DNA from 4 places in the Paenibacillus sp. JT31N17 genome. Region 1 is predicted to be linked to each of the others. Evidence: riboswitches for the same ligand, from Rfam matches in the RefSeq annotation. Region 1 holds a riboswitch; each other region holds the start of a gene.
The links. A riboswitch is a leader RNA that binds a small molecule or an ion and turns the genes downstream of it on or off. The one in region 1 is predicted to bind ZMP and ZTP.
Positions count from the first base shown of each region.

Region 2: another riboswitch for ZMP and ZTP. It lies ahead of AC0YOB_RS35735 (IMP cyclohydrolase); the one in region 1 lies ahead of AC0YOB_RS27675 (DJ-1/PfpI family protein).
Region 3: another riboswitch for ZMP and ZTP. It lies ahead of AC0YOB_RS34760 (bifunctional 5,10-methylenetetrahydrofolate dehydrogenase/5,10-methenyltetrahydrofolate cyclohydrolase); the one in region 1 lies ahead of AC0YOB_RS27675 (DJ-1/PfpI family protein).
Region 4: another riboswitch for ZMP and ZTP. It lies ahead of rpiB (ribose 5-phosphate isomerase B); the one in region 1 lies ahead of AC0YOB_RS27675 (DJ-1/PfpI family protein).

Region 1 is NZ_JBWDNP010000011.1:237,240-244,746, reverse strand. It holds gene AC0YOB_RS27695 (HupE/UreJ family protein) at 1-430, shown strand, start outside; gene AC0YOB_RS27690 (response regulator transcription factor) at 645-1,304, shown strand; gene AC0YOB_RS27685 (sensor histidine kinase) at 1,301-2,740, shown strand; gene AC0YOB_RS27680 (NIPSNAP family protein) at 3,131-3,448, opposite strand; gene AC0YOB_RS27675 (DJ-1/PfpI family protein) at 3,597-4,178, opposite strand; ZMP/ZTP riboswitch at 4,246-4,325, opposite strand; gene AC0YOB_RS27670 (MFS transporter) at 4,411-5,625, opposite strand; gene AC0YOB_RS27665 (response regulator) at 5,635-7,230, opposite strand; gene AC0YOB_RS27660 (sensor histidine kinase) at 7,227-7,507, opposite strand, start outside.
Region 2 is NZ_JBWDNP010000023.1:31,094-38,600, forward strand. It holds gene AC0YOB_RS35725 (fructose-1,6-bisphosphatase) at 1-1,487, shown strand, start outside; gene AC0YOB_RS35730 (DinB family protein) at 1,786-2,241, shown strand; ZMP/ZTP riboswitch at 2,456-2,533, shown strand; gene AC0YOB_RS35735 (IMP cyclohydrolase) at 2,669-3,139, shown strand; gene AC0YOB_RS35740 (hypothetical protein) at 3,577-3,990, shown strand; gene AC0YOB_RS35745 (4-hydroxybenzoate 3-monooxygenase) at 4,853-6,157, shown strand; gene AC0YOB_RS35750 (P-loop nucleotide/nucleoside kinase family protein) at 6,612-7,103, shown strand.
Region 3 is NZ_JBWDNP010000021.1:36,502-44,008, reverse strand. It holds gene AC0YOB_RS34775 (hypothetical protein) at 1-99, opposite strand, end outside; gene AC0YOB_RS34770 (pirin family protein) at 229-1,008, opposite strand; gene AC0YOB_RS34765 (MarR family winged helix-turn-helix transcriptional regulator) at 1,239-1,682, opposite strand; ZMP/ZTP riboswitch at 1,861-2,000, shown strand; gene AC0YOB_RS34760 (bifunctional 5,10-methylenetetrahydrofolate dehydrogenase/5,10-methenyltetrahydrofolate cyclohydrolase) at 2,083-2,949, shown strand; gene AC0YOB_RS34755 (cyclodeaminase/cyclohydrolase family protein) at 2,946-3,572, shown strand; gene AC0YOB_RS34750 (ABC transporter ATP-binding protein) at 3,790-4,812, opposite strand; gene AC0YOB_RS34745 (ABC transporter permease) at 4,861-5,652, opposite strand; gene AC0YOB_RS34740 (ABC transporter permease) at 5,649-6,425, opposite strand; gene AC0YOB_RS34735 (helix-turn-helix domain-containing protein) at 6,550-7,404, opposite strand.
Region 4 is NZ_JBWDNP010000005.1:172,956-180,462, reverse strand. It holds gene spoIIR (stage II sporulation protein R) at 43-771, shown strand; gene AC0YOB_RS18610 (MDR family MFS transporter) at 889-2,340, opposite strand; gene AC0YOB_RS18605 (L-threonylcarbamoyladenylate synthase) at 2,594-3,712, shown strand; gene AC0YOB_RS18600 (manganese efflux pump MntP) at 3,801-4,361, shown strand; gene AC0YOB_RS18595 (low molecular weight protein arginine phosphatase) at 4,391-4,972, shown strand; ZMP/ZTP riboswitch at 5,060-5,142, shown strand; gene rpiB (ribose 5-phosphate isomerase B) at 5,274-5,741, shown strand; gene AC0YOB_RS18585 (TIGR01440 family protein) at 5,851-6,498, shown strand; gene AC0YOB_RS18580 (serine hydroxymethyltransferase) at 6,672-7,507, shown strand, end outside.

The DNA of each region.
Region 1 (7,507 bases):
CATGATCACCGCATTTACGATCGCTCACAGCATTACGCTGACGCTTACGGTATTGGGAATTATTAATGTATCTCCAAGCATTGTCGAGCCTGCGATTGCGCTCAGCATCTGCTTTGTCGCGGTAGATAATATTATCCGCAAACAGGTCAGTCACCGCTGGGTGCTGACGTTCTTCTTCGGATTAATCCATGGAATGGGCTTTGCCGATATTTTGAAGGAAATGGATCTTCCGCGAAGCCAGCTGGCCGTGGATCTGATCAGCTTCAACCTCGGCATTGAAGCCGTTCAGGTAACGCTGGTCGCCATTCTGCTGCCGCTGCTTATGATGCTGCACCGCTGGAAATTTTCAAGGCGGACCGTTGTTGCAGGCTCGTCGCTTGCGTTCATGCTGGGCGGGATCTGGCTCGTTCAACGGGTATTTTTTGGATAAATCAGCCCAGCCTCCTAGCGGCAGGCAAAGAGGCATTACAATAACCCGCCCAGGAGTATGAAATGCACCTCATAGAACAGACGTTGAATAACTCACCGGTTCATTCGACATCTGTTCCAAGGGGTGTATTTTTTTGCATACTTTTTTACAACTCTCACAAACTTCTGCAACAACTAGAGTGTATATTCAGCGGATAGAGCGGAGGCGCAGCATAGTGGAGAACATATTGATTATAGAAGACGATCAGGCCATTTCCGACCTCATTAAACTGAATCTGGAGGTTGCGGGCTACGAGTGCAAACAAGCTTATAACGGAAAAGATGTTCAAAGCGTTCTCTCCGTTTTTTCTCCGCAATTAATTTTACTGGACATCTCCCTTCCCGATATTGAGGGCTACGAGCTGATGCCCCGGTTCAACCGCAGCGGAGTGCCGGTCATATTCCTGACTGCGCGGAACAGCCTTGCTGATAAAGTAAAAGGACTCAAGATGGGGGCTGACGACTACATTGTAAAGCCCTTTGAAGCAATGGAGCTGTTGGCCAGAATAGAAGTCGTGCTTCGCCGTTATGGAAGTAAAGCAGATCAGATAACGTGCGAGGGCCTAGACATCTACCTGGAGGAGCGCACGATAAAGCGGGACGGCACCGTTATCGAACTTACAATGAAGGAATACGAGCTGATCCTTCTTCTTATCAACAACCGGAACAAAGCCCTGTCCCGAGAAAAAATCCTTGAGCTTGTCTGGGGCTACGATTATATGGGCGAGACGCGGACTGTCGACATTCATGTCCAGAAGATTCGAAGAAAACTCGGCTGGGAAGAGCAGATTAAAACCGTCTACAAATACGGTTACAGGCTGGAGGCTCATACATGAGACTCTGGCAGAAGGTTTTTTTTGGCACCTTCCTCCTGTTTGAGCTGCTGTTCAACGCCTCTTCATTTTATCTTATCGAGCACAATTTCAATCAGAATCTGGTGAGAGAAATCGACAGAGGCTTGTCGGAGCAGCATGTTCTGCACGCTCAGATCGAGACGGACTGGTCGTATATTAATAATTTGAATCAGCTGTTAAATTCGGCAATAAACAATGCAGATGATTTTATTAAAAATAACACTCAAAAATATCTGAAGTCCTTTGACACCGACAAAGTGTCCATTGAAGTGATGGATCATCGTAATCAAAAGGTTTTTACAGACTTTCCCGAAAATATAGCCGGCCCGAGACAGGAGCTTGAGGTACGGGATTCCGCAAGCAGAACCTATATCATCCGGGATGTCGGCCAGAAGAGCTATTTATTCGTCACAAGCGGGCTCCAATTGAACGGGGACGATTTTAAGCTCGCATACATCCGGGATATTACAGACATTTACCAGGGAAAGACGGCCCAGATCAGAAATTTTGTTAAGATCAATATTGTCATTACCGTTATTTTAGCCGGTGGCCTTTATGTGTTGATTTGGTTTCTCACACGCTCGGTCCGCATGCTCACAAAATCCGCGCAGACGATAGCTTCAGGCCATTATTCACATCGTGTCGGCGTTTTATCGAGAGATGAGATTGGCTTGCTTTCGGAGAATTTTAACCAGATGGCCGTTGCCGTAGAAGAAAAAGTTGAGGAATTGGAGGACGCCGCCAAGAACAGGGAACATTTTATTCACTATCTGACGCATGAATTGAAGACGCCGCTTACCTCGATCATAGGCTATGCAGACTTCTTGAGAACGACTAAATATAACGAAGAAGTTTTTTACAAGGCCTTAAACTATATTTACAGCGAAGGAAAACGGCTTGAAAGTCTGTCGTTCAAGCTTATGGACCTGGTTCTCATCGGCAATAAAAAGAAGGCCATGGACATGGAAGAGATAATGCCGATTTTTGAGGAGACGGAGCAGATTCTAAAGCCGCAGCTGGAACAGGCAACTATTGAGCTGTCACTATCGGTTGAGCCTGCAAAGCTGGTGATTGAAAGAGACCTGATCAAAATCCTCTTCACCAACTTAATCGACAATGCAATAAAAGCTTCGGGAGCCGGGGGCATCATTTATTTCAGAGGGCTCATGACGGAAGACGACCACTATGCAATAGAGGTAGAGGACGAGGGGATTGGCATACCGGAACAGGATGTACCGAAGGTGTTCGAGCCGTTTTTCATGGTGGATAAAGCCCATTCGCGGGCAAACAACAGCGCGGGGTTGGGGCTTGCCATATGCGCGGAGATCGTCAGGCTCCATGAGGGAAGGATAGAGATCAGAAGCCGTCTGAATGAGGGAACCGTTGTGAGGATCATACTTCCGGGAGTATGCAGCTAATTTACAACATACCGCTACTAATCGGGTGCTGAAGTATCAGAGCACCTACTATGTCAACGGCGGCACCGGCCGGATTATGATTCAAAGAGATCAGAACGGAAATCCGGTGAGCGGGAAAGTGTTCAAGAAAGCCGATAACCCGGATGCATTTAGAAAAATACGATTGGACATCCGTTGGCACCGAGCAGGCACCGGACGGGAAAATCCTGAATAAAGTAATGGAAAGCTGCCGGAAGCGGCTAGTAAGCAACAGCCTGTTGAGAAGCTGCTCAACAGGCTGTTTTTAAGTGCGCCAGACGCGAGCGGCACATGGAGGCGACACAGCATACAGGTCTCTGATACACATGCAGAAATGCACAGTTTCTCTTGTTGTTCAAGGGAACATCCCGCTTAACGCTGGAAATATCCCGCACGCTGCATGAAGCTTTTTTCCACTTGTTCAACAATCGGCCCGTCCGCTTCCGACTTCTGTTTCACTTCCAGCCATTCCGGATCCTGGCCGAATACATCCCACTGGCGGTTCCGCTCGTCCATATCGTTGTATTCCATGATGTAATACAGCTTGGAGTGTCCCTCCTGATCGACCCAGAAGTCATAAACCTTCATTCCAAGGCGTTTGAAAATTCCAAGGGTGTGGTTGGCAAAACGGGCATTCATGGCTTCCATCTTCCCGGCATGAACGGAATAGATACGCAGTTCGTACAGCATGTTAATTTCCTCCCTCGGTGAAATGATTGCTTTCCTGTTAGATCTTGCCCGCCGTGAAGATGCTGCCAACAGGGGGCATATCTGATATATTCCCGCATTTTGCGGTCAAAAGCAATGGCTGCTGCGGATATTCCAGCTATTTTGTCTGCTATTCACTCATCCGACCGGGGCGATAATAGGGATAATCCATTTTTTCCTGAACCTGCCGGGCGACCTCCGGAGTGCTTAATGATTCAACGAGGAACAAGCCAAGATCAAGGGATGCGGCGACGCCGCCGCCCGTGAACACATTGCCATCCCTGACAACGCGGGACTTTACGACCTCTGAGCAATAAGGGGCAAGCAGGTCATAGGCAGAAGGGTTCGTCGTAGCCCGTCTATCAGTTAAGAAACCAGCCGCCCCAAGCAGCAGGGCTCCTGTGCAAACCGACGCCTTAATTTCCACATCGCGGGCAGTTTTCACCCAGGAGACAAAATCGGGGTCATGCCTAAGCTGCCTTGTAGAAAATCCGCCGGGGATAAAAATCAGATCATATCCGGAGAGATCCGGATAGACATGCGGGATTTTTATGGTTAATCCCCGATCATCCGTAATTTCCGCCTTCGTCGAACAAAAATCCCACGACACCGCTTCTTTGACTCGCAAAATGCCCAACCAGGTTACAGCTTCGTAAAAACCGCTAAAATCCAGCGTCGTCATTCCGTCAAATAAAATAAATGCCATCTTCATTCCCGTACACCGGCCTCTCGTTTGTCTGGTATTAAACAAAAAAAGCACCCGATCTGAAGAGGATCAAGTACTTTGCCCAGGCGTACGGCTGTTTGTCGGTGCGCTCCCTCATGGTTATCCATGTTTACGCCAGTAACGCACCGTTTCATGCTATTGTTATAATCTTACATTCTTCTGCTGGAAAGTTCAAGGAGATAAAAGGAGATAAATCTCCGCCTGGGATTTTCAGCCTTCAGCCTTCACTGCTATAGCCCTGTGCCTCCAGGTTCTTGCGGCTGGCCTTCATGATGAACATGTACATGAGAGCAAAACCCGCCACGCCCAGCAAAGCCGTCCCGGCGCTGATCCGGTACATCGCATGCGCGCCAAGATTCTGGAATATCCAGCCCCCAGTGACGCCCGCTACGATCCCGGACAGTCCTCCCCAGCTGAGGGCGTATACCGCTTGACCCGAGGCCCTGTATTCCTTCGGAACGAGCAGTGCGGTCAATTGCGTGCCTACATAATAATAACCTGCAAAAGTAAGACAGTGCAGGGCTTGAATGAAGATGATCTGATAAGGGGTTTCCGCCACCGACATCAGAAACCAGCGCAGCGCGTATAGCAGACTGACCACGGCCAGACAGAAGATCATGGTTCTTCGACTTTTGCGCAAATACCGGTCGAACAGCAGGTAAACCGGAATCTCGAAGATGGATGACAGAAAAGCGGACCAGCCGATCAGAGAATTTTTGCCTCCCAGATCGGAGATATAGATCGAAACAAATGTGTTGTTCATCGAGTTTGGAATCGAAATGAGAACGCCGATGACAAGGAACATGATAAATGGTTTGTTGGCCCATATTTGACCATAACCGACCGGGGCGCCTTTTCGGCTGCCCGTTTTGCCTCCGCGGGGCAGCTTCAAGGCCAGGGCGATGGAGATGAGCATCATCACCCCGTACACGATCCACAGGTGATGAATGCCCAGTCGCTCGATGACCGGCCCTGTCGCCACGGCCATAACGGCCCACCCGAGGGAACCCCACAGACGGAAGCTGCCGAACTTAAGGCCTGTCTTGTCGGCCACATCGAGATTGAGGCTATTACTTTGCGAGAACAACGGGCTCTGGAAGAAAAAGTAGAGCAGCATGAACGTAAAGATAAGATAACCCGCGTTCAGAGAAAAGACGATCTGCATGACCACGGCATTGCCGATCAGCAGTATGAGCAGAACGCGCCTGGCATTCTCAAGCCGGTCGCTCCAATATCCCCAGAAGGGGTTGGAGAGGAGGGAGATGAACGGGCCTCCGGCGAGCAGCAGGCCAACCGTAAAGTTGGACATGCCGGTTTCCTTCAAGTAAAGCGGAAAAAATGTGCTGTAGACGGAGATCGCCCCGTAGATGAAAAAGTTGAACGCTTTTATGAAGCCCAGGGATCGTATGTTGGTCAATGATGGGTGTGACATGTACTGCGCTCAATCCTTTCCCGCTGACGAACCTGTTTTGGCAAGCTTCCGGTACTGCGTCGGCGTGATTCCGGTATGCGATTTGAAGATCGAGCAGAAGTATTTGTACTCCTTGTAGCCGACTTTCTCGGCGATCTCGAATACCCGCTCGTCGGTTCCGACCAGACTTGCTTTGGCCCGTTCGATGCGCACCTCATTCAGATACTCCGCGAACCCTTTGCCGAAATTTTGTTTGAACAGGATGCTGAAATAATTCGGCGTTATTTTGAGCAGGGCGGCCAGCTCAGAGGCCTTCAAATCCGTATGGTAGCTGGAATCAATATGCTTGTTGACGCGGTCGGCAATCCAGTGGTTCTTGTTGGCCAGGGAAGAATGAATCATCGCATGCAGGGACCAAAGCTCTTTGCGGAGCAGCGATTCCATGGCGCGGTAGGAGTTGTGCGTCAACAGATCGATTTCGCCCGAATTGAACGGATCGGTGCGCTCCGACAAATCCATGCCGTTCGTATGCAGTCTGCGCTGCAGGATAATGCTCAATTCCTTGAAGGCCTGCAATACTTCCTTCAGCAGATAGCCCCTCTCGCGAAACTGCTGCATGATGCTCCCGATGATGTCATCCAGTTCCTCATAGCCTCCATGAAAGAGCACGTGGACCAGCTGCTTCTCCAGCTCGAACGGAGAGAACGGCAGAGGGCTCCGCCCGGAAATTTTCTCTTCATCATGAAACTGAATGGAGCGGCCCTCCGGAACTGCAGCAAGCTGCAGGGCCGTGGTGGCCTCTGTACTGCGGGCATATGCCTCGTCCAATTGGGAAAAAGCCGGCGACACGCCAAAATAAAGGCGGGGGACCGGCGGTGCCATGTTCTGCGCTGCCGATAAGGCGGCAGACAAATCCAGCTGGCTCACCTGGCGGGAGCCGATGCACAGCGAAAGCAGCAGGTTCGGATGATGGAAGAAGGAGATGACTTCCTGATCGAAGGGTTTCAGCGCCGCATGAACGGTACTTTCCCAACCGATCCGCGCGGATTGCTGCGACTCCTCCGACGAATGGCTGGTCCATTCGGCATAATCCTCCAGCTGGCTGGCGATAAACCGGTAGGACGACTGGCCGTATGCGGCCGATGGCGGCGTATCGGCGTCCTTGCGTATAGCGGCCCCGCCTTGAACAAGCTGGATCATCCACTTTAACCAGCCTTCGCGCTCGCGCTTTTTTTCCAGCTCCGCATCAAGCGAGATTTCCATGCCGATTCTCTGGACCATCGCCATCAGCTCCTCAATGTTGACCGGCTTCAGCAAATAATCCTCGATCCCAAGACGCAGGGCGCGGCGCGCATACTCAAAATCATCATAGCCGCTGACGATAATGATGCGGATCTGCGGCCATCTTTCCTTCAGCTCCTTGGCTAATTCAAGTCCGTCCATTCCATCCATGTTAATATCCGTGAGCACCAGATCGACAGGCTGCCCCGATACGAATTGCAGGGCCTCTACGCCGTCATAGGCTTCTCCCGCCACTTCCACGCCAATCGAATCCCAAGGAATGGTCTGTCTCAAGCCTTGGCAAATGATCGGTTCATCATCAACGATTAGCATTCGAATGGTCATGCTTCCTCCTCCTTTTCGTTCATCCAAAGAGGTATTCTTAACCTTACGCATGCTCCCGTAATGGACTGCTCCATGGGAAGCTCAACTCCGTAGCCGCTGCCGTTCACAAGCTGGATCCGTTCATGAATGTTGCTGATGGCGTGATCCAGCACGCTTTTATCGCCGGTCCTCTCTTTCAGAGCCCGGTGAATCAGAAGTCTTTTTTCCTTGGAAAATCCGATCCCCGAGTCGGTCACGTCGATAATCAAATCCGCTCCGTCCTGATAGGCGCGAACGT
Region 2 (7,507 bases), on a different contig from region 1:
ACAAGACGGATTCTTCCAACAATAAGGACCCTTATTATGAGGAAATATACCGGCAAATTATTTCCTTGGGCCAGGCGGACAAGCTCATTATCGGCCTTGCTTATACGACCCAGCGCCTGGTGGTTGACCATCTTCATGTGGTCGGAGATATCTATGACCGCGGGCCGGAACCCGATAAAATTATGGACACGCTGATCAACTACCATTCTGTAGACATTCAGTGGGGGAACCATGATGTCCTGTGGATAGGCGCCTATGCGGGTTCCCTGGTCTGCCTTGCGAATATTATCCGGATCTGCGCCAGATACGATAATCTGGACATCATCGAAGACGTATATGGAATCAATCTTCGCCCATTGCTGAACTTGGCGGAGAAATACTATGATGACAATCCGGCTTTTAGACCGAAGCTGCAGACCGACCATAACGGTTCGGAGCAGGAAATCCTGCAGATTACCAAAATCCATCAAGCCATTGCCATGATCCAGTTTAAGCTTGAAATCCCGATTATCAAGAGACGCCCCTACTTTAATATGTCTAAGAGGCTTTTGCTTGAGCAGATCGATTACGACAAAACTGAAATCAAGATCGGCGGAAAAACTTACCCGCTGGAAAACACCTGTTTCGCAACCGTAAATCCGCAACAGCCTGAACAATTGCTGGAGGAAGAACAGCAGGTGATGGAAAAGCTGCTGTTCTCCGTTCAGCATTCCGAAAAGCTGGCCAGACATATGAATTTTCTTATGAAAAAGGGAAGCCTTTATTTAAAATACAACGGGAATTTGTTATTTCACGGCTGTATTCCTTTGGATGAAGAAGGAAACATGGAAGAAATGCAGATTGAAGACAAGACGTATTCGGGCCGTCAGCTGCTCGATGTTTTTGAATATTATTTACGTTACGCCTTTGCGCATCCGGAAGAGACGGATGATCTGGCTACGGATATGGTATGGTACATCTGGACAGGGGAATGTTCCTCGCTCTTTGGAAAGAGAGAAATGACCACCTTTGAACGGTACTTTATCCAAGATAAAGAAACCTATAAGGAGAGAAAGAACCCTTATTACCATTTGCGTGAAAATGAGGAGATCTGCCGGAAAATCCTGCATGAGTTTGATATGAATCCGGATCATGGACATATCATTAACGGCCACACGCCAGTTAAAGAAATTCGTGGAGAGAACCCCGTTAAAGCAAAAGGGAAAATGGTTGTCATTGACGGCGGTTTTTCCAAAGCCTATCAATCCACAACGGGCATCGCCGGATATACCTTGTTGTATAATTCCTTTGGCATGCAGCTCGTTGCCCATCAGAAATTTAATTCAAAAGAAGATGTGTTATGTAACGGAACGGACGTATTGTCTGTAAAAAGGCTGGTGGACAAAGAACTGGAGCGGAAGCTGGTGAGGGAAACGAATGTCGGGGAGAAGCTGCTGCAGAAAATCTCAAATTTGAAGAATCTCCTGGAATATCGCTACATGAAATGAAACAACTGCTAAATGAAACAACTGGTACAGCCGCGTTACGCTAACAGGTACGATAGTTCAATAATAACACGGAAGCAACCGACCACAATGATCGGCGCTTCATTGAGCTAACGGGCCGGATAATTTAACCAAATGACATTATATTAATTCCAGGAGCAAGTCATCCTCAATTAATGAAAAGCGCCGCAACATTGTACCATTACGGTATCGCTCAATTTATTCTAACCTTCTGGTGGTACGACCCTAACGGATAACAATAGGTTCAAGTAATCGATGAGACGAAGAGGGGGAAACCGAAATGAAGACAATCAAGTGCATGATGGACCACCTGTACTGGGCGGACGGACGCATCTTGGACGCGCTCGAGGAGAGTGAGACGAAAAACAAGGACATTCTGAAGCTGGTTCGGCACGTCGCGGCCGCGGAACGAGTCTGGCTGTCCCGATTGCAGGGCAAGGGCAGCGCGCAATATTCGTTGTGGGAGGAAGCGGAAGACCTGACGGCGATCCGGACGATGTTCGAAGAAAACGCTGGGCAATATCGCGTCTATATCGAAGGGCTCGAGGAATCCGAGTTGGACGAGATGATCGACTATGCAAACCAGAGCGGGGTTCCGTTCCGAACGTCCGTCCGGGACATCCTGTCGCAGGTTCTCTTACATGGGCAATATCACCGGGGACAGATCAACCGGGCGCTTCGGATCGAATCGGCAGAGCCTGTCCAAATTGATTACATCACGTTCGCGAGGCTCTAACAGGGCCTAATAATCACCATTTCTCGGAATGGGATTAGCATTGACTAACGGATTACGATAGCTTAATAATAACACAGCAGGCTGTCGACTTTTTTATATGCTGTAGCTATTGCTACGCTAAAGGACATTAGAGCATAGTTCCGTTGGTGTTATTTTTAAGCCATTGTCATAATTGAATTTACTAGCAGTAATTGCTACTATGGGAAGTAATTTAAAACTTATATGTGACTGGCGAAGCATGGGGATCCATGAGGAAGCATATAGGTTATGGCCGTACGCCTGGGCAGAGGTAAGGGGAATTTCCCCTTACCTCTTTATGTTTACTCGAGAGGAGCAAGAGCAATGAAAACAGTTCAACACGATTTGTTTGAAAACCCATATCCCGGAAGAACGCTTATCGTAGGAATGACTCCTTCCGGGTCGCAACGTGCACATTGTCTCGAATGGTGATCAAACTGACACTATCTATGATGGGTTGCAGCATAACCGGACCTTTGAACAATCGTTAATGCTTCGAGAGTTTGAACCAGATGCTCCGCACTTTACACCGAGAATTTCAGCCGTGATAAACACAGAACTTAAACAGTATAGTTTATCGATTTTAAAAACACACGACAACGACCTTTCAATTTGCTTACGCAATAGTTATCAATACAGTAAATTTAAGAGTGGCATTGGTCACTGCATTCACACGTACAACTCAGAGCAGAATGCTGTACTAAAACCGTTTGAAGGCGACCCTTTCGAAGTACCACTATTCGATTCAATGAATGGTATAGCTGACTATTACTGGGAATGTATCAATGCTGAAAACAAAATCGCATTGCTGGTAAAGTTTATTCATGTTTCAAATCAAGATATTCAATTCCAAATTCGAAATAAGCATTCAGCTAACTGAGCACGTTAGTTCAACAACACATCAGAGCAGTTTGCCGGCAGCAGCTGCTCCATTTTTTTGTTACGCAAACGGGCAGAACAGATAACAACCTAAAGGAGAAAGGCCTCGGTTCATAATAAGATCGATCGCCTGTGTCAATGGCAACTTTACCAGATCCGGTGCACAACGTTTAAATTGCTTCTTCGGGAGACACCCATTCATATCGATCGTGCTCGGGTTCTCTGCTGATATCGACCTCTGCTTTTCAAGTCGCTTCGGCAGTATACAGGAACCAGGATTCACTGCCAAAATCGGTAATTCTACTGGCAGGTTAAGACCGGTTTCGAGGCAGATCCTCTTTGTATTATTGAAGTAGAGGGAGTTTAGCGCAATAGATCCTGCTATTTGCAACTTAAATCAATCCCCAAACGTTAGAACAGTTGAAATGGGGGACTATTATGAAAAACATTATAATAACGCTGTTAGGAATGTGCTTCTTTGTTACAGGGTGCATGAATAACGAGAAAACAATTACTTTGGAACAAATTAAAGACTTATTTGAAAAACATGGGGTTCCCTTAGCAAAGCCGAGAGAATTAAATACGGAGAATGTATTCATAATGACTTTGAATGACGTATCACCTGAGCCTTTTTTGATTAATGACGATCAGTTAATTAGCATTTACATCTATTCTTCCAGCGCGGGTGTTAAGAAGGCAATTAGAGATTTTGAGGATAAGACGGCAGCGGCAGATGTTGTACCACATTCAAAATATCAAGTTGGGAATGTGTTGATAATTTATTCCAACGAAGGCTTTAAAGATGATCGAGTTGAATTCGTAGTTAAGGAAATGAAATCTCTTGTGTCCTAATTAAAAACTTTTCGTTACGCTAACTGGGTACGATAGTGCAACACGAAAGGGCTGCCTCATGGGACTGTTGACAAAGGCTAGGGAATCAACAGTCCCCATTGGCAGTCCTTTGTTTTTTTTACTGGAGATTAGCGTCAGTTCCTTTTATAGCAGGATATCCCACTCGATAAATCGAATAAAGTTATAAATTGAAACGGCCGGGTAGCTCCTAAATCATGGGAGGGGGAAGAGTGTATTAAAGCAGCATCCTCAAAGGAAAAAAAACCAAAGGAAAAAAAGCACAGGAAGACGAACCACAACCAAGAAAAACGGCTTCAATTATACTTTGAGCAATTTTTTCAAAGAATTTTTCTAAAACCTTCCGGATGATATAGTGTTGTTGTATTTGAGATCGACCTCGAAATCAGGAAAAAACTGCCGACATCAATGAATCGGCAGTTTTCTTCACTAATGGGCAGTAGAATACCATAGCCAGCCACCAAAATAATTGGTATATTTAGGTTGGCATAGCAATCCATAAGAAATTACTTCATATGCGGCACTGCATAATACAGATGAAAATAAGTGATTAGTATTTGTGAGGAATGAGAGGAGTTGAACATGAGCGCCGTAGGTCTCTCGAAGTCGCGGCTCGATCGAATGCATCAAGTATTCGGGATACGTCGAACGTAAAGAAATGCCTGGGCTCGTTGCGCTCATCAGTCATGAGAAAATGCGTTCAACTTCCAACATGTTCCTCGATTTATGCTCAGCAGTTCACAACAATTTAAGCTTTCGTGGAAAGAATCGATGAGGCTGATTCGCGTAGTGATGAACTGTTCATTTAGCAAATAATCTCGTAACCATTACGGAGGCTAGATAAATGGCGAAGGGACATCCGTATTTTCATAGCGAGGATGCAGGAGAACAAGCCGCATTCTATACCAAAGCGTTGGGCGGGGAACTTGGACTTGGCCCGAAATCTGGTGAGGAGCTGACGCGCTTCCAAAAAACGCAGGTGGCCATAGTCGGAGCCGGTCCGGCCGGTCTCGTACTGGCCCTCCTACTGCAGCAGGAGGGCATCGACTGCATCGTCGTCGAGAGCCAGACCCAGGCCCACGTGGAGGCACGTGCTCGAGCCGGATTCATCGAGCACCGCGTCGTGAAATTCTTGCGCCGACACGGCCTCTCAAAGGGGCTTGACCTTCGCGGTGTATCTCACACAACGTGCGAGTTCCGCCACGGCGGGCGCCGGTACATAGTCCCGTACGGTGACCTCGTCGGTGGTTCCCACGTCGTCTACCCCCAGCAATTCGTGGTGAAGGACCTAATCGAATTGTTCACATCTCGTGGTGGGACGATCCTGTTCTCACACCCGGCGGCCAAGATGGAAGACCTGGAGAGCAATCGAGCATTGGTCACCTGCCTCGTGCAGGACTCCTCTGACAGTCCGCTCCAGTTGGAACTGGAATGCGACTTCGTCGCGGGGTGCGACGGGTTCCATGGCCTGTCCCGCACGTCGATCCCCTCGACCCACGCTACGACATTCAACAAGCAGTACGGGATCGGATGGCTCGCACTCCTCGCTGAGGTGCCGTCATCGAAGAGGATAGTGTACGCGCTGCACGAGTCGGGCTTCGCCGGGCAGATGCCACGAACCACGCAGGTCACACGCTTCTACCTGGAGTGTCCGACCGGGGATCTGGAATCAGAGTGGCCCGACGACCGCGTCTGGAGCGAGCTGCGCAAGCGCATGGCCATCGACGGTGAATGCGACCTGGTCACTGGCCCGATCATCGAGCGCAGGGTGCTCGACATGCGCAGCGTAGTAACGGAGCCCATGCAATACGGAAGGCTCTTCCTTGCCGGCGACGCCGCCCACATCATCACTCCCGTCGGAGCGAAGGGAATGAACCTCGCCGTCGCCGACACCGAAGTCCTCGCACGGGCTCTGATCGCTCACTACCGCGAGGGGGACGAAACGCTGTTGAGGAAGTACTCCGAGACCCGCCTCCCGGACGTGTGGAGGGTACAGGAGTTCTCCGACTGGATGCTGCGGCTGATCCACAGCACCGATGGAAGCGACGATCAGGCATTCTCAGAGCGCCTGCGACGGGCAAGACTCGAAAGGCTGTGCGGATCAGACGCCTACGCGAACCTGTTCGCGGAGAGCTACGTCGGTCTATAGCGGAGGCCGGGTGACATCATTTCTGTCCGTAGACAACTCTATTTAAACGCCTACGAGAACCCGTGAGAGACAGCAGTGGAATGCTATATCTACTTATATAATCAACCTTGCCTCATCGGTCTCTGCAAAACCATTTCCATGCATTTGCGGATGAAGTGCTAAGAGTGAACCGATTGGCAGATACGTCTCACCCGTGTGGATTCCCATTCTGCTTTAGATAGACCCTTAAAAACGAGGGACGGGAAATGAAAGCTCAATAAATGCCGGCTGCCAAAATCACGGTAGCCGGATTTTTAAATGCACTTATATGCGCTTAATCATTTTATGACGGAAACATATGCGTAAAATCTCGACCGGATAGGCGAGGGTTAGGGGAGATCACTACGCTAACGGGTCAGTCTAATGCAAAAAGAAATTCTTTATATATGTTTCAAAAAAAGGAGGTGAAATCACAGTGGCTACCCTTCATTTAATGGTTGGTCTCCCTTGTAGCGGCAAGACTACTCTGGCTCGTAAACTCGAAACGAAATACTCTGCACTTCGCCTTACTCCTGATGAATGGCATATCCGTTTATTTGGGCACGATTTCGGGGATACCATGTCGGAAATTGACGAAATGAAGCATGATTCTAGACATGATTCAGTGGAAATCCTAATGTGGGACGTGGCAGCTAGAGTTTTAGTTCTTGGTGTTGATGTTATTCTGGATTTTGGATGCTGGGTAAGAAGTCAACGAGAAGAGTTTCGTTCGCTAGCCAATAACTTAGGGGCTGACTTTAAAATTCATTTTGTTGATGTGCCTCAAGAAGTGTTGTTTAAACGTCTAGAAGCTAGAAACGCTATACACCCAGAGGGAACTTTTTTCATACCCAAAGATAAAATTAAAGAATGGATACAAATTTTCGAGCCACCTTCTCCAGAGGAACTTGAATCTCCCGATGATTAAGCTAACAGGTACGATAGTGAGGAGCTTGCCGCGGCAGCTCCTTTTTCATTTGTTGAAGTTATGAACAGGCAGATAGTTGGATAAATGTACAATGACAAGAGAAAGGGAAATTGGATTTTGGAGGATGGAGGGAATTGAAAAAACTCTTTCGTGAGATATGGGATAAAAATAAGCAAACAATCTTTAATCACCCTTTACAAACCTAGGAGGCAGCAACATGACGCGCATATCGGGAAGCTCATCCGGACGACGACGTACGCGTATTCGATGTCTACCAAGAAGCGTTCCAGACGGTCGACGGCGATGTCGTGCGGGCATGGGAGAAATTGAGAAAAGAACGCCTGAACTTCTCCGAGCTGAGTCCCGTGGAACGGCAGAAAGTTAATGCCCTTAACGACATTACC
Region 3 (7,507 bases), on a different contig from region 1:
GCTGATAAGAAACAGCTGTGTATGTTGGATTGACAAATAAATAACCGGAAGCAGCAAAACAACCAGTAAAGCCAGCCGCATGACATTCATATCATCCATCGTCCTCTCCAGCACTCGTATGTTAGTTAATATAACATGTTAAAGAGCTTTAGTAAATCGGAGAGGAGATGGAAGGATACTTATTAGGCTATAGTCTTGATCTGATGACAGTTAATATTACTTCTATACTCAGCGTTTGGGGTGCAGCGGATAGTCAACGATCGTCGGGACCTCAATCAGAATGAGCCGCAGCGGCTCGGTGCCCTCACTTGCCGTTATGAGGACGTTCAGCTCCTCGTCAGCACGCACTACGACATAATCCTTATGCTGAAAATCCGTGTTTTTTGCTGCATCCTCTGCATAGGACCAGCTGCCTCCGCTCCGAATGGCAAGCGCTGATAAAGTACGTTCGGCAGGGACCTGATGGCGGTAGGATTGTCCGGCCGGTACGGTAATATCCCACATCCGGGCATCGGCAATGATGGAGATGGGCGATCCTTCGCCGATCACAGTTTTTCTGATAACGCCGTCCGCCTCCACAATCGGAAAAGCCTCATGATCATACTGATTATAGGTTGGCGCGGTTTTGTAGGCCGTCTCCAGGCTTGGCTCGAACCAAATCTGGAAAGCTTCCATATCCGGGCCTACAAAACGCTCCTGGTGGCTGACGCCGGAGCCGGTCTGCATGATTTGGACGCCGCCGGGACCAACAGTGCTTTTGGTGCCCAGAGTATCGCCATGCTCGGCTTGGCCGTTGACTACATAGGTCATAATTTCAAAGGCTTGATGGGGATGCAGCGGAATGTGCCCGCCTTCGGCCGAATGCGCCCATGCCCAATAGAACAAAGGGCCGAGTCTGCGGAGCACCGAGCCGTCCCCGGTAAAGCCGATTGGTTTCTGCTCTGTAATTTTGCCGCCGTCAAATGCGCCTCTGCCTTGTAAAGTTGGACCGTATATTAAGGTTTGCATAGAAATGACCTCCATTATTCGTTTTATATAAATAGGGTATAGCCTCAATATGGCAATTGAATCGTCTCAAAAAGCTGGATATCATACCGCGTATCAGGCGGAAACAGTCTGCAACGGGTTTTTAGACAAGTGACAAGCAGTGAACACGCTCATCACCCCTCGAATATCTGAAGACGGTTCCGCTCGCGCAGACGGTCTTCTTCACTGAAGCTCTGAATGCAAGCAGCTAACTAGATGAAGCTTGCCTGGGCTGCAAGGCCCAGCTTCTTAAGCAGTTGAATGGCCTGTGTCTGCTCTTCAGCCGTGAGACCGGCTACCGCCTTCTGAATCGCCACGGTATGCTCTGGAAAAATCCGCTCAAGCAGCTCGTTTCCCTGCTCCGTAAGCTCTGCGAAAATTACTCTCCTGTCCGTGGGACATGCCTTGCGCCGCGCTAATCCTTTGGCCGTCAGCTTGTCGATGACGTAGGTAATATTGCCGCTTGTCATCAATATTTTCTCGCCAATCTGCTGCAGAGGCTGCTCTCCCTTATGATACAGCAGCTCCAGTACACCAAATTCAGTTGGGTTCAACCCGTATTTGCGAATATCCTGCTGTATATGCGCGCTAACCCATTGATTCGCCCGTGATAAAGTAACGAATAGCTGTAAAGAAGTATTTGGAGGTTGACTCACGCTGCTCACCTCATTTTCTTTTAATTTAAATATCTTAATTTAAAGATAAATCAATTCGACGACGTTGTCAAGCGGCTGCATTCCGTTACAGGCAGGGAAATGCCAATATCTCCTCCAGATGACATGAGTAGCCGTTTCTTCTGGACCTTGTTTCTGCTATAATGACAGCATTGGAATAAGGGTCGCGTGCAACTGGCGCAGCGTGGATTAACCACGAGGAAGCAAGCGACTAAATGAGCGTATCCATGCTGACCTCCGCTATCAGTAAATTGGGGTGCAGCGGCCGCTCTGTCATAGCCGTACGCCTGGGCAAAGTATTTGAAGGAAGATGTGCTAAAGAGCACGGGTCCTTTCAGATGCTTTTTTTTGTTTACCTATTGCATGAGGGAGGCATTCGATCATGGCCAAGCTGTTGAAGGCAAAACCGCTCGCTGATGAGGCAGGCGGGCTCATCAAGACACAGGTTCAGGAATGGAAGGAAGCAGGGATTGCACCGGCAATAGCGGTCCTGATGGTAAATGGAGACCCGGCCTCGGCAGCCTATGCCAACGCCAAGGGGCGGCTTGCCGGGAAGCTGGGGATCGGCTTCGAGCTTCTGACTTTCGAGCAGAACGTCACGGAGGCTGAATTGCTCCGGGAGATTCAGCGGTTGAATGGGGATGACAGCATTCATGGCATCCTGATCGAGCTTCCGCTGCCAGCGGGATTGGATTCCAGCCGGCTTGCGGCTGCGCTTGATCCGCTGAAGGATATTGACGGTATTACCCCGGCCAATAAGCTGGCCTGCATGATGAATGAACCCGGTCTGCGGCCAGCCACCCCGCAGTCCTGCATCCGATTGATTGAGGCTGCGGGAATCCCGCTAAGCGGCAAGCATGTTGTCGTTGTCGGCAGGGGAGAGACGGTAGGCCGGCCTCTGATGCAAATGCTGCTGCACCTGAACGCAACGGTGACCGTATGCCATTCCCGTACGACTGATCTGGCTCGAATGATCAAGGGTGCGGACGTGCTGGTCACGGCTGCGGGCCGATTGAACCTGATTACCCCGGAGATGGTTCATACCGGGCTGACTCTCATTGACGCAGGCATCAATGTCAGTCAAGATGGCAGTGGAATTGCCGGTGATGCGGCTCCGGAAACGGCCGATCATGTAGCGGCTTCTTCACCGGTCCCTGGGGGTGTGGGCACATTGACCACGACGATATTATTCGAGAATGTCCTGCATGCATTAAAGCTGCAGCAGGATGCGGGGAGGCTGCAGATATGAGCGATTCATGGAAGCAATCGATCCATGCTTTTTTGGAGAAGGCGGGCTCCGCTTCTCCTACTCCAGGAGGAGGAAGCGTGGCTGCCCTCGCCGCGGCGCTTGGCGCATCCATGGGCTCGATGGTAACCCGGCTGACGACAGGAAACAAGTATGAAGATGTGCAGGCGGATATGAATTTCATCACCGGACAAATGACGGGGGCTGTATCGGCATGCGAGGCGGTCATGCTGCAGGATATTGAGAGCTTCGGGGAGTTTATGCGCGTTCTGGCTCTGCCAAGGACTACTGAAGAAGAGCGGGAGCTGCGCAAAAAGGCCCTTAGCGGAGCTGCTGTCCGCGCGGCCGAGGTGCCATTAGGCTTAATGGTGCTGTGCCATGAGCTGCTGCTGCTGCTGCATGATGCGGTTATGAAAGTGAACCGCAATGTCATCTCCGATTGGGGAATCGCCGCCCTGATGCTCGAAGCGGCGATCCAATCGGCTTGGCTCACAGTGGAAATTAATTTGAGCTCCATTCAAGATCTGGCTGCCGCAGCGCGCATTCGTGAACAGGGCGAAGCGCTTGAGCTTGCGGGTGCGAAGCTGAAGGCAGCGATCCTGACGGCAGTCAGATCTCGATTGTAAGCTGCTCCTTCTCATTTGAGACAAGATAATCTTGAGACCGCTATTCCAGATCGCGTACGGACTGGCCGATACCAACTGATTGGCCAGCGCCAACTAACTGGCTAATGCCAACGGACTGGCCAATACCAACTGACTCTGACGGGCTGCGCGTATGGGGTGAGGAGTTTGTAAATATAGACCTGATTTATCCTGATCAGGTCTTTAACACTATCAGGTCTTAATAGACCCGGTGAACGATTTCTTCAAAGTCGGGCTCCTCCATATGAACATCCTCGATCTCGCCCAGCTGCTCCAGCATCCGCAGCGCCTCCATGGCGCTGAGCTGATCGCGGTTGCACTCTACGGTAAGCGTATGACCGTCACTGCCCGTAAGCCGCAGGGGCCAACGGCGGTCCTGCGGTTCCTCAGCGGCGCTTCCCGGCCAGTCGGCCGGATTAAACTGGCCGTCTATCAGCGGAGAAGCCATACTGAGATAGGTTACCCGAATGATGGTCGGCAAGCCGATCCTCCGCCTTAACCCGCCGGTTGTCCCGTCGAATCCGAGACGGCCGTCATTGATCACAATGACGCGGCTGCACAGCTGTTCAATATCGTCCATATCATGAGTCGTGAGCAGGATCGTCTTGCCCAGCTCGCGGTTGATGGAATGCAAAAATTCACGGATGCTTCGTTTGGCGATTACATCAAGTCCAATGGTCGGCTCATCGAGAAACAGAATGTCCGGATCGTGGAGCAGCGCCGCCGCGATGTCGGCGCGCATCCTTTGTCCGAGTGACAGCTTGCGCACTGGGGTCTCCATGAACGGGGCAAGAGCCAGCAGTTCGCTCAGCTCACCAAGACGCCGCGATTTCTCTTCATCGGGCACACCGTACATGGCGGCCAAAATATCAAAGGAATCCCGTACCGGCAAGTCCCACCACAGCTGTGTCCGCTGTCCGAACAGCACGCCAAGTCTGCGTGCGACAGTGCGCCGCTCGCGGTGGGGGCTCATGCCGGCAATCCGCACTTCGCCCGCTGACGGATGAAGAATGCCGGATAGCATCTTGATCGTCGTTGATTTTCCCGCTCCGTTAGGCCCGATATACCCGACGAATTCCCCCTGATTAATCGTAAAGCTGATATCACGGACGGCTTCCTTCACCGTATAATCCCTTGAGAACATGGTGCGCAGCCCGCTGAACCGCCCCTCCTTGGGGACGGCTGATTTGAATTCCTTGGATAAGTGCTCGACCGTTATCATATGAGCGCTGGTCCTCCTATTTGAGAATATACGAATAGTGATGCTTGTTTAGCTGCCTGTACTCTGATAACGGGATAAACCGACCCGCCACATAAACAGACCAGCGGCAAACACCAGTACAGCCGCAGCGAATGCGGACAACAGCAGCCAGACTCCGCCTTCCCCGCGCAGAATAAACAATGAGGGGACATAATTGGCGAATGCGACCGGAATAACGCTGAGCAGCATGACCTGCATCCACTTGGGATAAATCGAAACAGGATACTGGACGGCTGTCCGCGCTGCGTCCTCTGTAATATTCTGCAGCTCTTCAATCCTCGTAATCCAGAAGCCCGCCGTAGCCGTAAGCAGTCCGATTCCGAATAATAGCAAAGCGCCTGAGAGGATAACCAGCAGCGTCAGCGGGATCGAAACCCAGGAGATTTGCCCGGAGGAAAATAAAGCCTGTATGCTGACAGCAAGCACGGCAGCGCCTTGAATGATCTCCCCGATCCGGAAGGATACATTGAACGACATCAGTCCGAGCAGCACGGGGACCGGCCGCAGCAGCAGACTGTCCAGGTCGCCGCTGAGCAAATATTTTTCCAGGTGATGCACATCAGAGGCTACCGTCCTGTATATCGCTTTGGACAGAGTCAGGATGGCATACAGATAGCCGGCTTCTGCCAGAGACCAGCCTTTAATATGGCCGAATTTCAGCAGAATAATGGCCAGCATGGCGAATTCCACGACATTGATCAGGGCAGCCATCAGGGAAGAGAACCAGAAATTGAATTTGTACTGCATTCGGCTGCGAAGGCTGGCGACTACCAGCAGATGGTACATGCGAAGCCATTTCATCCGCCCTGCACCTCCACTTTGCGCCGCATCGTCCGGGCAATCATCAGGCAGATGCAGGTGAGTCCGGCGCCCCAGCCAAGAGAGCCGAGCAGTGGGACGGGGCCGTCCATGCCCAGATAAATCCGGGTTGGCACATAATGCAGGAACGGGTAGAACGAAGCCCGGCTGATCAGCTCGAGCCAGTTCGGCAGCCACTCAATGGGAATGAGAAAGCCGGACAGCAGCATACTGAAGGCATAATTGACCCAGTACAGCCAGCGTGATTCGGTTGTCCAGAGCGCCAAGGCTCCAATCAGGAAATTGATGCAGATGGAAATATAGGCGGCGAGCATCAAAGCGACAGCGGTCCAGATGAAAGTAAGCAGGGATGAAGGGACATGAAGCGGAAGGACGAAGAGGTACAGCGTGTAAATCGGGAGAAACTTGTAGACAAACTGGTAGGCGATCTGCCCCCATTCCTTGCACATCAGCTGATAGAACAGGTGAACCGGACGCATGAGCTCAATGGCGATTTGACCGGTTCGGACGGATTGCTCCAGGCCCAGGCCGTTGTTCAGAAAAGCGGCGACCCACAAGCTGACCTGATTGAAGGCGACATAGCTGATCATGCCGCTCATTCCGTAGGCGCCAAGCGATTGGCTTACGCCAATGCCGGTCCAGATGGAAATGTAGATGAAGCCGAAAAGGGCGCTTGCGATATTATGTACCATATGTGCGCCGCGGTACTGCAGATTCCGTAAGTATGTCTTACGGGCCAAAACGAGGAAAAGCAAAATAGCACCTCCATCATGATAAGCTGCGGCGAAGAGCCGGACTGCCTGGATGCAAAGGTGAAATGCTCGTAGAGAGAGCGAGAGACCATCATATCCTAAATGGTGGAGGAAATGCAATGTTTTTTTATTCAGCCTTGGTACGGAAGCTCCTTGGAGCATCTCCAAACTTCCGTTTGAACATTTTCTCAAAATGGGTCAGCGTGTTGAAGCCGGAAATATAGCTGATTTCCGAGATCGGGAGGGAGGAGGACTGGATGAGAGATTTGGCAAAATTAAGCCTGAGGCTCTGCAAATATTGCTGAAAGGCAGTGCCTGTCGTTTTGCGGAAGCAATCGCTGAAATAATTGGGGGAAAGCCTTGCCTGTCTGGCGGCGGCTTCCAGAGAGAGCGGTTCGCGAAAATGATGGTGGATATACACGAGGCTATCCTGGATGCCGGCTGAATGGGCATGGGGCATTGGCTGCTGCTTCCTCTCCGCTTCCCCGGCTTCAGCCTCGCATGCGCGCAGCAATTCGATCAGTATGCGGTTCAGAGCGCTTCCCACCATGAGACGCCTGCCGGAGAATTGACTGCCTGATTCCTTCATAATAAGGGAGAAGCATGCAATCAGATCCGGGGTCATGCTCTCTGTCATCACTGCAGAAAGTTCAACGGGATTATGAAACAGCAGCTCGCGCATCTGAGGCTCCATCCACTCATCGGAAAATATGAGATTGTAAATCTCCAGGGAGTTCCCCCGCGAAGGGCCGATTATATGAAAATCCGCCGGCGTCAGCAGGAAGAGATTGCCTCTTGCGATCGTCATCGGAACTCCGTTGACAATATTATAGCCTTCACCTGACACGACGAAGGAAATCTCATAAAACTCATGCCAATGAAGATCCACCTGTTCCTCAATGTGCTGATGAAAGATACGGAAGGTCGAGGAGGAGAAATACTCGTCATTGGTCAGTCTTGTCGGCAGCGGGGGATAGACCATTTATTTCCTTCATCTCCTTTCATCTAAGTAGATTATATAGGAATTTATCATCAATCTGAAGATATGCGTATTATATCTGAATATAAAAGGAGAATTCGCAGGC
Region 4 (7,507 bases), on a different contig from region 1:
AAGCCGAGCGCACCGACGGGTGACGAAAAGGAGCTTAACGTTATGATCCGTCCTTATTCCCGTTTTCCTTACCGCCCTTCTTATGGTTACTTGTTTCTTGCCATTATCATTCTTATTATGAGCTGGGAAAGCCAGCGTGCAGATGCAGCCATTGCAGGCGGTGAGATTCCCAAGGAATCCATTCGTCTTCGTATTCTGGCCAATTCCGACAGCGCGGCAGATCAGGCGGTTAAGCGGTATGTCCGCGACGCCGTTGTCGCCGAAATCGATCAATGGGTAACCAGCCCGCAAACGATTGAAGAAGCCCGGGGCACGATCCTCTCGCATATGGGCGACATCGAACGGGTCATAGCTAATGAATTGCATAAACGCGGATTCACTTACGACTATAAAGCGGAGCTTGGCAGTGTGCCATTTCCAACCAAAATATACGGCAGTGATGTTTACCCTGCGGGCAATTACGAAGCGCTCCGGATTTCACTGGGCAAGGCTGAAGGTCAAAACTGGTGGTGCGTCTTATTCCCGCCGCTCTGCTTCGTGGATGCGGTCAGTGGAGAAGCGTCGGCACCAGCGGCATCGGCCGTCACCGCCGCTGTCGACAAAGATGCCCCGAAGGGCGGCAATGTGCAGACGACAGGCACTGCAGGCGGTACCGATCAGTCGAACGGCACCGAAGCGAAAGAAACGGGTGCCGATACCCCCGAGGTAAAGTTCTTCATATGGGAGCTGATTCAGTCCATTGTTCACTTCTTCAAAAACCTGTTCAGCTAAGGCTGACTTTCTTAGAGGCTAGTCCCGGTCCGGAACATCCGCAAACAAACAACAACCCCCTTCTGCCGAAGGAGGTTGTTGTTTGTTTTGCACTATAAGACCCGCCTACAGCAAGAGTTAAGCCGCCTGTTTGCGGGCGAGCTTATCCGGGCGCAGCTTGGGAATGAACAGGCAAATCGGCAGTGCGACCAATACGATAATGGTGGCGATGAGATACACATCGTTTACGCTCATTGTAAAGGACATCATCTGTATGCCGACTTGATCGGTCGAACCGGCATTGACCATATCTGTTGCATGCGAGGCCGAATGCGACGCCAGCAAGGTCGTGAAAATCGCAATAGCGAAGGAGCCGAATACATTGCGCAGCCAGTTGCTGATCGACGAGGCGTGTCCGCTCAGCTGCGGCGATATTTGCTCCATGCCGGAGTTGCTGGCCGGCATCATGGCGAAGGCAATCCCCAAATTTCGCACGATCATCCAGAAGACGATATAGCCGTGGGGGATGTCAACGCTGAGCCAGCTGAGCGGCAGCGTTCCCGCACCCATCAGCACGACCCCGATAATAAGCAGAACGCGGGGACCGAACTTGCTGTAAAACTTGCCCACAAAAGGGGTCAGTATGGCCATGGCCAACGAAGCCGGAAGCAGAATCAGCCCCGTATCAAGCGGCGTGACATGCTGGATGTTTTGCAGGAAGATTGGAGTCAGGAATGTTCCTGAATAAAGGCTGATTGTGATGATGCAAATGGTAATCAATGAAATCGTATAACGGGCATTGCCGAATACCCTCAGATTCAAGAGCGGTGTCTGTGCAGTGAGCTCGCGCCAGATGAACAGGGCCAGAAACACGAAACCGGCTGCGATCAAGCTGATCACCTTTGTCGATGACCACCCCCAGGCATGGCCTTGCGATAAGGCTACCAGAAGCGAGGAGCTGCTGACGATAACAGTGACAAAACCGATCAGATCAAAGGACTTGGGCACATTCAGCCTGTAGTAGGGGATGAATGGAAGGATGAGCAGAACACCGATAATGCCGATCGGCACATTCATCCAGAACAGCCACTGCCAGGTGAGATTGTCAAGCAGCCAGCCGCTGAGCGTTGGTCCGATTGCAGGAGCCAGCATGGCCGACATGGCCCAGAAGCTGACTGCGATCGGCTGCTTCTCGCGGGGGATGACCTGATAAATAATCGACATGGTAGCTGGAATGATGAGACCGCTGAAGGCCCCTTGCAAAATACGGAATGCGATGAGCGACGGGGCGCTCCATGCCAGCGCGCATAAGGCGGAGGCAATGGTGAAGCCCAGCAGGGAGACGAGATAAAGCCATTTATAGCTGAACCGTTCGCCGAAATAACCGCTGATCGGGGCAAATGTGCCCATGGCAAGCATAAAACCTGTCAGTGTCCATTGAATGGTGTTCAGGTCGGAAGCAAAATCAACCTGCAGAACAGGAATGGCGATGTTAATCGTACTGACACTGAGCGTAGAAATAAAACTGCCGAAGAAAATGGCAATCATAATGGGCAGGAAACGGACCTGCTTGGCTTCTTCTGTCTGCATCTGTAATCCTCCATTGCGCATGTAAAAATGCGAAGCTGATATATCTGAATTTATATATAAATAATCGTAGTAATCATACATCCGCAAAAGGTTAAAGTCAAAGGAAATTACATGATTTTCCGCATAGCTTCCTAATAGATGTCAGAAAAGATTCCATAGTACGCCGGATATCGGAGAGGATGTGAAACTTGCCATGTATGATATAATGGAAGAAATAAAAATGATTAATTGACGTCTAAGGATTGGTTGCATAATGACGAGCAAAACCAAGGTGTATCATGTCGATCCCGCAAGCCCCGACGATAAGATCATCAGAGAAGCCGCACGTACTCTCCGTCAGGGAGGAACGGTGGCATTTCCCACTGAGACGGTGTACGGGCTCGGAGCCAACGCATTGGATCACGATGCAGTAAGCAGAATTTTTGAAGCCAAAGGAAGACCTTCGGACAATCCGCTCATTGTGCATATTTCGGACTCTGCGCAGCTTGATTCGTTTACCGCTCCCTGCGGGGAGATGGTCCAGCTTCTGATGGACCGCTTCTGGCCGGGGCCGCTTACGATTGTTCTGCCCCTGAAGAGGGCCTCGATATCGGAGCATGTCACGGCAGGGCTGGACACCGTTGCCGTCAGGATGCCTGCGCATCCCGTGGCACTGGCGTTGATCACGGCTGCCGGGTGTCCGGTTGCGGCGCCCAGCGCCAACAGCTCGGGCCGCCCCAGTCCGACAGAAGCGACGCATGTTTTGGATGATCTGAACGGACGGATTGATGCCGTTATTGACGGAGGTTCGGCCGGCGTGGGACTGGAGTCGACGGTTGTTCAGGTTGAACCAGGCGGTATTGTACGGATTCTGCGACCAGGCGGGATAACAGCTGAATCGCTGCGCGCAGCGGGGGCGCAGGTCGAATATGATATAGCTGCCGCCCCTCATGATAATGGACAGGAACGCTGCCCAGGTTTCATTGCATCAGGAGCGCATGAATACCCGGCAGCCGGCATCGCTCCGAGATCCCCAGGAATGAAGTATGCCCATTATGCGCCCAGGGGAGTCATGCAGCTGGTTCAGGGCGGCATTGACGAAGTTGCCGCTTATATCGGCAAGCAGAGCCGGAATGCCCGGGCGGAAGGTGAACGTACGGGAGTGCTCGCGTTCCGTGAGCATGCCGACCGCTTCGATGCCGATCATGTTTTGGTCATCGGCAGCCTCGGCGATCTGGAGCAGGCGGCTCAGGGCTTATATGCAGCCCTGCGTTCATTTGATGATCTCGGCGTGAGCCGAATTTGGGCGGAGACCTGTCCGGAGGCCGGCATCGGGCATGCCTTGATGAACCGGCTTGCCAAAGCGGCTGCCCAGCAGATCATCCGCGTATAACGCCCTTCCCGGGCTGCCGCTTTTACAGGTCATGTTTAACCCCTTGTCCGCATATGCTGGAAAAGAATGCGGACAAGGGGGAAAAAGAATGGTCGAAGCGGGTATGCATGCCGGACAACTGCTGACGCTGTTACTTATGGCGATAGCTCTTGGGATGGACGCTTTTTCACTCGGGGTCGGTATAGGAATGAAGGGTATTCGGCTTGTTGATATTCTTAAATTAAGTGCGGTTATCGCGCTGTTTCATATAATAATGCCTCTTATGGGCATGCTTACCGGTAAATACGTCAGTTCCCTGCTCGGAGATGTGGCTTCATCCGCCGCCGGTGTGCTGCTGCTGCTCTTGGGCGGCCACATGATTTACAGCTCCCTGCGTGGCGAATCCGTGGAATCCCTTGATCACAGCACGGTTTGGGGGATGCTGCTGTTTGCGCTCAGCGTGAGCATTGATTCATTTTCCGTAGGCATTTCACTGGGCATGTTTGCGGCGGATGTGCTGGTCACGGTGCTTCTGTTCGGCTTCTTCGGCGGAATCATGTCCACGGTTGGACTGCTCATCGGACGGCGGGTCAGTTCAAGCATGGGCGAGTACGGGGAAGCGCTGGGCGGTGTTATTTTGTTCACGTTCGGGCTGCTTGTTTTATTTTGAATAATTTGAGGAAAAGGAGTGCGAGTGCTATGAAACGGATTTTGTTCGTCTGCACCGGCAATACATGCCGTTCCCCGATGGCGGAGGCCATTCTTAAGGAGCTTGCGAGAAAGCAGGGCAGGCAGCTGGAGGTACGCTCGGCAGGTGTGTCCACGGTGGATGGACTTCCTGTTTCTTCGAATGCTGTGGGCGTGCTGCGTCAAAGGGAGGTTTCATGTACTGGCGGCTCCAAAGCGCTTGATGGCGGTTCAGTCGTTTGGGCGGATCTGATTTTGACCATGACGACAAGCCATAAACGCAATTTGCTGCAGCGCTTCCCACAAGCGGTGGATAAAACTTATACACTCAAGGAATTCGTCGGCTGCGACGAGAAGGTCTTGGCCGATATTTCGGAGCTGGAGGGCCTTTACACGGAATGGCAGATGAAGCAGGCGCTTGGCCAACAGATGACCAGTGCCGAGCGCGACCGCCTGCTTGAGCTTGAGAAGCGGATTCCCGATTTTGACATAGCCGACCCCTTTGGCGGGTCGATGGAGATGTATAAGCGCAGCGCCGACGAGATCGAGGATGCATTGAGGAAGCTGCTGGATAAGCTTGGCCCTTCCCGATAAGGTCGTTTACAAAATATCCGCATCAGCCCCTGACGTTCGATGATTGATTTTCAACAGGCAATACGTTATGATAAAAACAACTAAGACGGTTTCTGATGTAACTGGCGACTAAAGTGGATCAAACCACGGTGGAGCATCAGATCATACGGCCGGTCGCCTGGGCAAAGAGCAGCGTGCGAAAGCATGTCATGCTCTTTTTTCGTCTTCCAGGCGATTTCAGCATGATTTCAGGTATACTAGTAACATGATTCATCGACATTTTTCGCCATCCAAGGCGGTCAAACCGGGAGGATTATATGTTATGAAAATCGCCATCGGCGCCGATCACGGCGGTTACCGCCTCAAGGAGGAGCTCGCTTCCTTCATCCGGTCGCTCGGTCATGTAATCGAAGATGTCGGCTGCAATTGCGAGCAATCCGTGGACTATCCTGATTATGCGCTTCCTGTCTGCGAAAGAGTAACAAGCGGGAAGGCGGAACGCGGAATTCTGGTCTGCGGCACCGGAATCGGCATGTCAATAGCGGCCAACAAAACGGCCGGCATCCGGTGCGCACTTGTGCACGATACCTTCTCGGCCAAGGCAACCCGTGAGCATAATGATACGAATGTGCTGGCGATGGGAGAACGCGTTATCGGACCCGGGCTTGCCCAGGAGATCGTCCGAATCTGGCTGGAAACCCCGTTCTCGGAGGAGCAGCGTCATGTTGGCAGGATCGGCAAGGTCATGAAGCTTGAAGAAAATGCGTCTTCTCCCTCAACTGTAATTTGAATCTGTTTTTGCCATCCGGCGCAAGCTGCCGTTCCGGCGATTGTTATTTCAGAGGGTAGCACCATGCTTCGCAGCAAGCGGAAGATGCGAATTGAAGGAGTGTCAGGTGATGAACCGGGAACTGAAGCTGGATACGATTGCAGGTGATGTTGAAGCTGTTGTCCGTGAGCTGGCGCATGCCGCTCAGCTTCGCAGCGGACAGCTTCTGGTAATTGGCGCAAGCACGAGCGAGGTCATCGGTCAGCGGATTGGCACATCAGGCACGCTGGAAACAGCCAAAGCGGTTTATGAAGGCGTCGAGGCGGCACGCCGTGACATTGGCTTTCACCCCGTTTATCAGTGCTGCGAACATTTGAACCGGGCGCTTGTGATGGAGAGGGATATCGCAGAGCGGTATGGACTGGAGATTGTAGGAGCCATCCCTGTGCCGAAAGCCGGCGGTTCAATGGCTTCCTACGCCTACCGGCAGTTGTCCGATCCCTGTCTGACGGAGACGGTGCAGGCGCATGCCGGACTGGATATTGGCGATACGTTCATAGGCATGCATCTGCGGCGTGTTGCTGTTCCGGTCAGGCCGACAATCCGTTTCATTGGAGAAGCGCATCTGACAATGGCTTATACGCGTCCAAAGCTGATCGGCGGCATCCGCGCCGTATATACGGAGGAAGAGGCCGGCATTCCGGGCAGTTCAGTTGCTGAAGCCTTTACGGATACATCCCCAGGGGGCCCGGAGTCTCCGGGCGGCACATGCGACTAGAGGAAGTTGATTCGGAGATTTTGACCACATACCGCGTTACTTAACAACCGCCAATAAACATGTTTTGTGAATTGTTTCTGACCAATGGCTTCTTAACAAGCTTCAAAGGCCTGTCAGCGCAATGCAAGGGACTGTTATAGAAGGCGTTACATTTAAGGAGGATAAACAAAACAATGGAACATTTACGCAAACAAGACCCTGAATTGGTAAAAGCGCTCGGACTTGAGCTGCAGCGTCAGCGCGACAACATTGAGCTTATCGCGTCCGAGAACATTGTCTCCGAAGCTGTGCTGGAAGCAATGGGAACCGTATTGACGAACAAATACGCCGAAGGCTACCCGGGCAAACGCTACTACGGCGGCTGCGAGCATGTGGATATAGCCGAGAACATTGCCCGCGACCGTGCCAAAGAGCTTTTCGGCGCAGAGCATGTCAACGTACAGCCTCATTCCGGCGCTCAGGCGAATATGGCGGTTTATCTTGCAGCGCTGAATGCGGGCGATACCGTGCTTGGCATGAATCTGGCGCATGGCGGGCATTTGACGCACGGCAGCCCGGTTAACGCATCCGGTATTTTGTATAATTTCGTCTCTTACGGCGTCAATGAGAATACATTCACGATCGATTATGAAGAAGTCCGGAAGCTTGCATTCAAGCACCGTCCGAAGATGATCGTAGCAGGCGCCTCGGCTTACCCGCGTATCATTGACTTTGAAGCACTGGGCAAAATCGCAAATGATGTCGGCGCACTGCTGTTCGTCGATATGGCGCATATTGCCGGTCTGGTTGCGGCCGGTCTGCATCCAAGCCCGGTGCCGCACGCCCATTTCGTTACCACCACGACGCATAAAACGCTTCGCGGACCCCGCGGCGGCTTGATTCTGTGCCGTCAGCCATGGGCGCAAGCGATCGATAAAGCCGTATTCCCTGGTTCCCAGGGAGGACCTTTGATGCATATTATTGCCGCCAAAGCGGTTGCTTTCGGCGAAGCGCTGGATCCATCATTCAA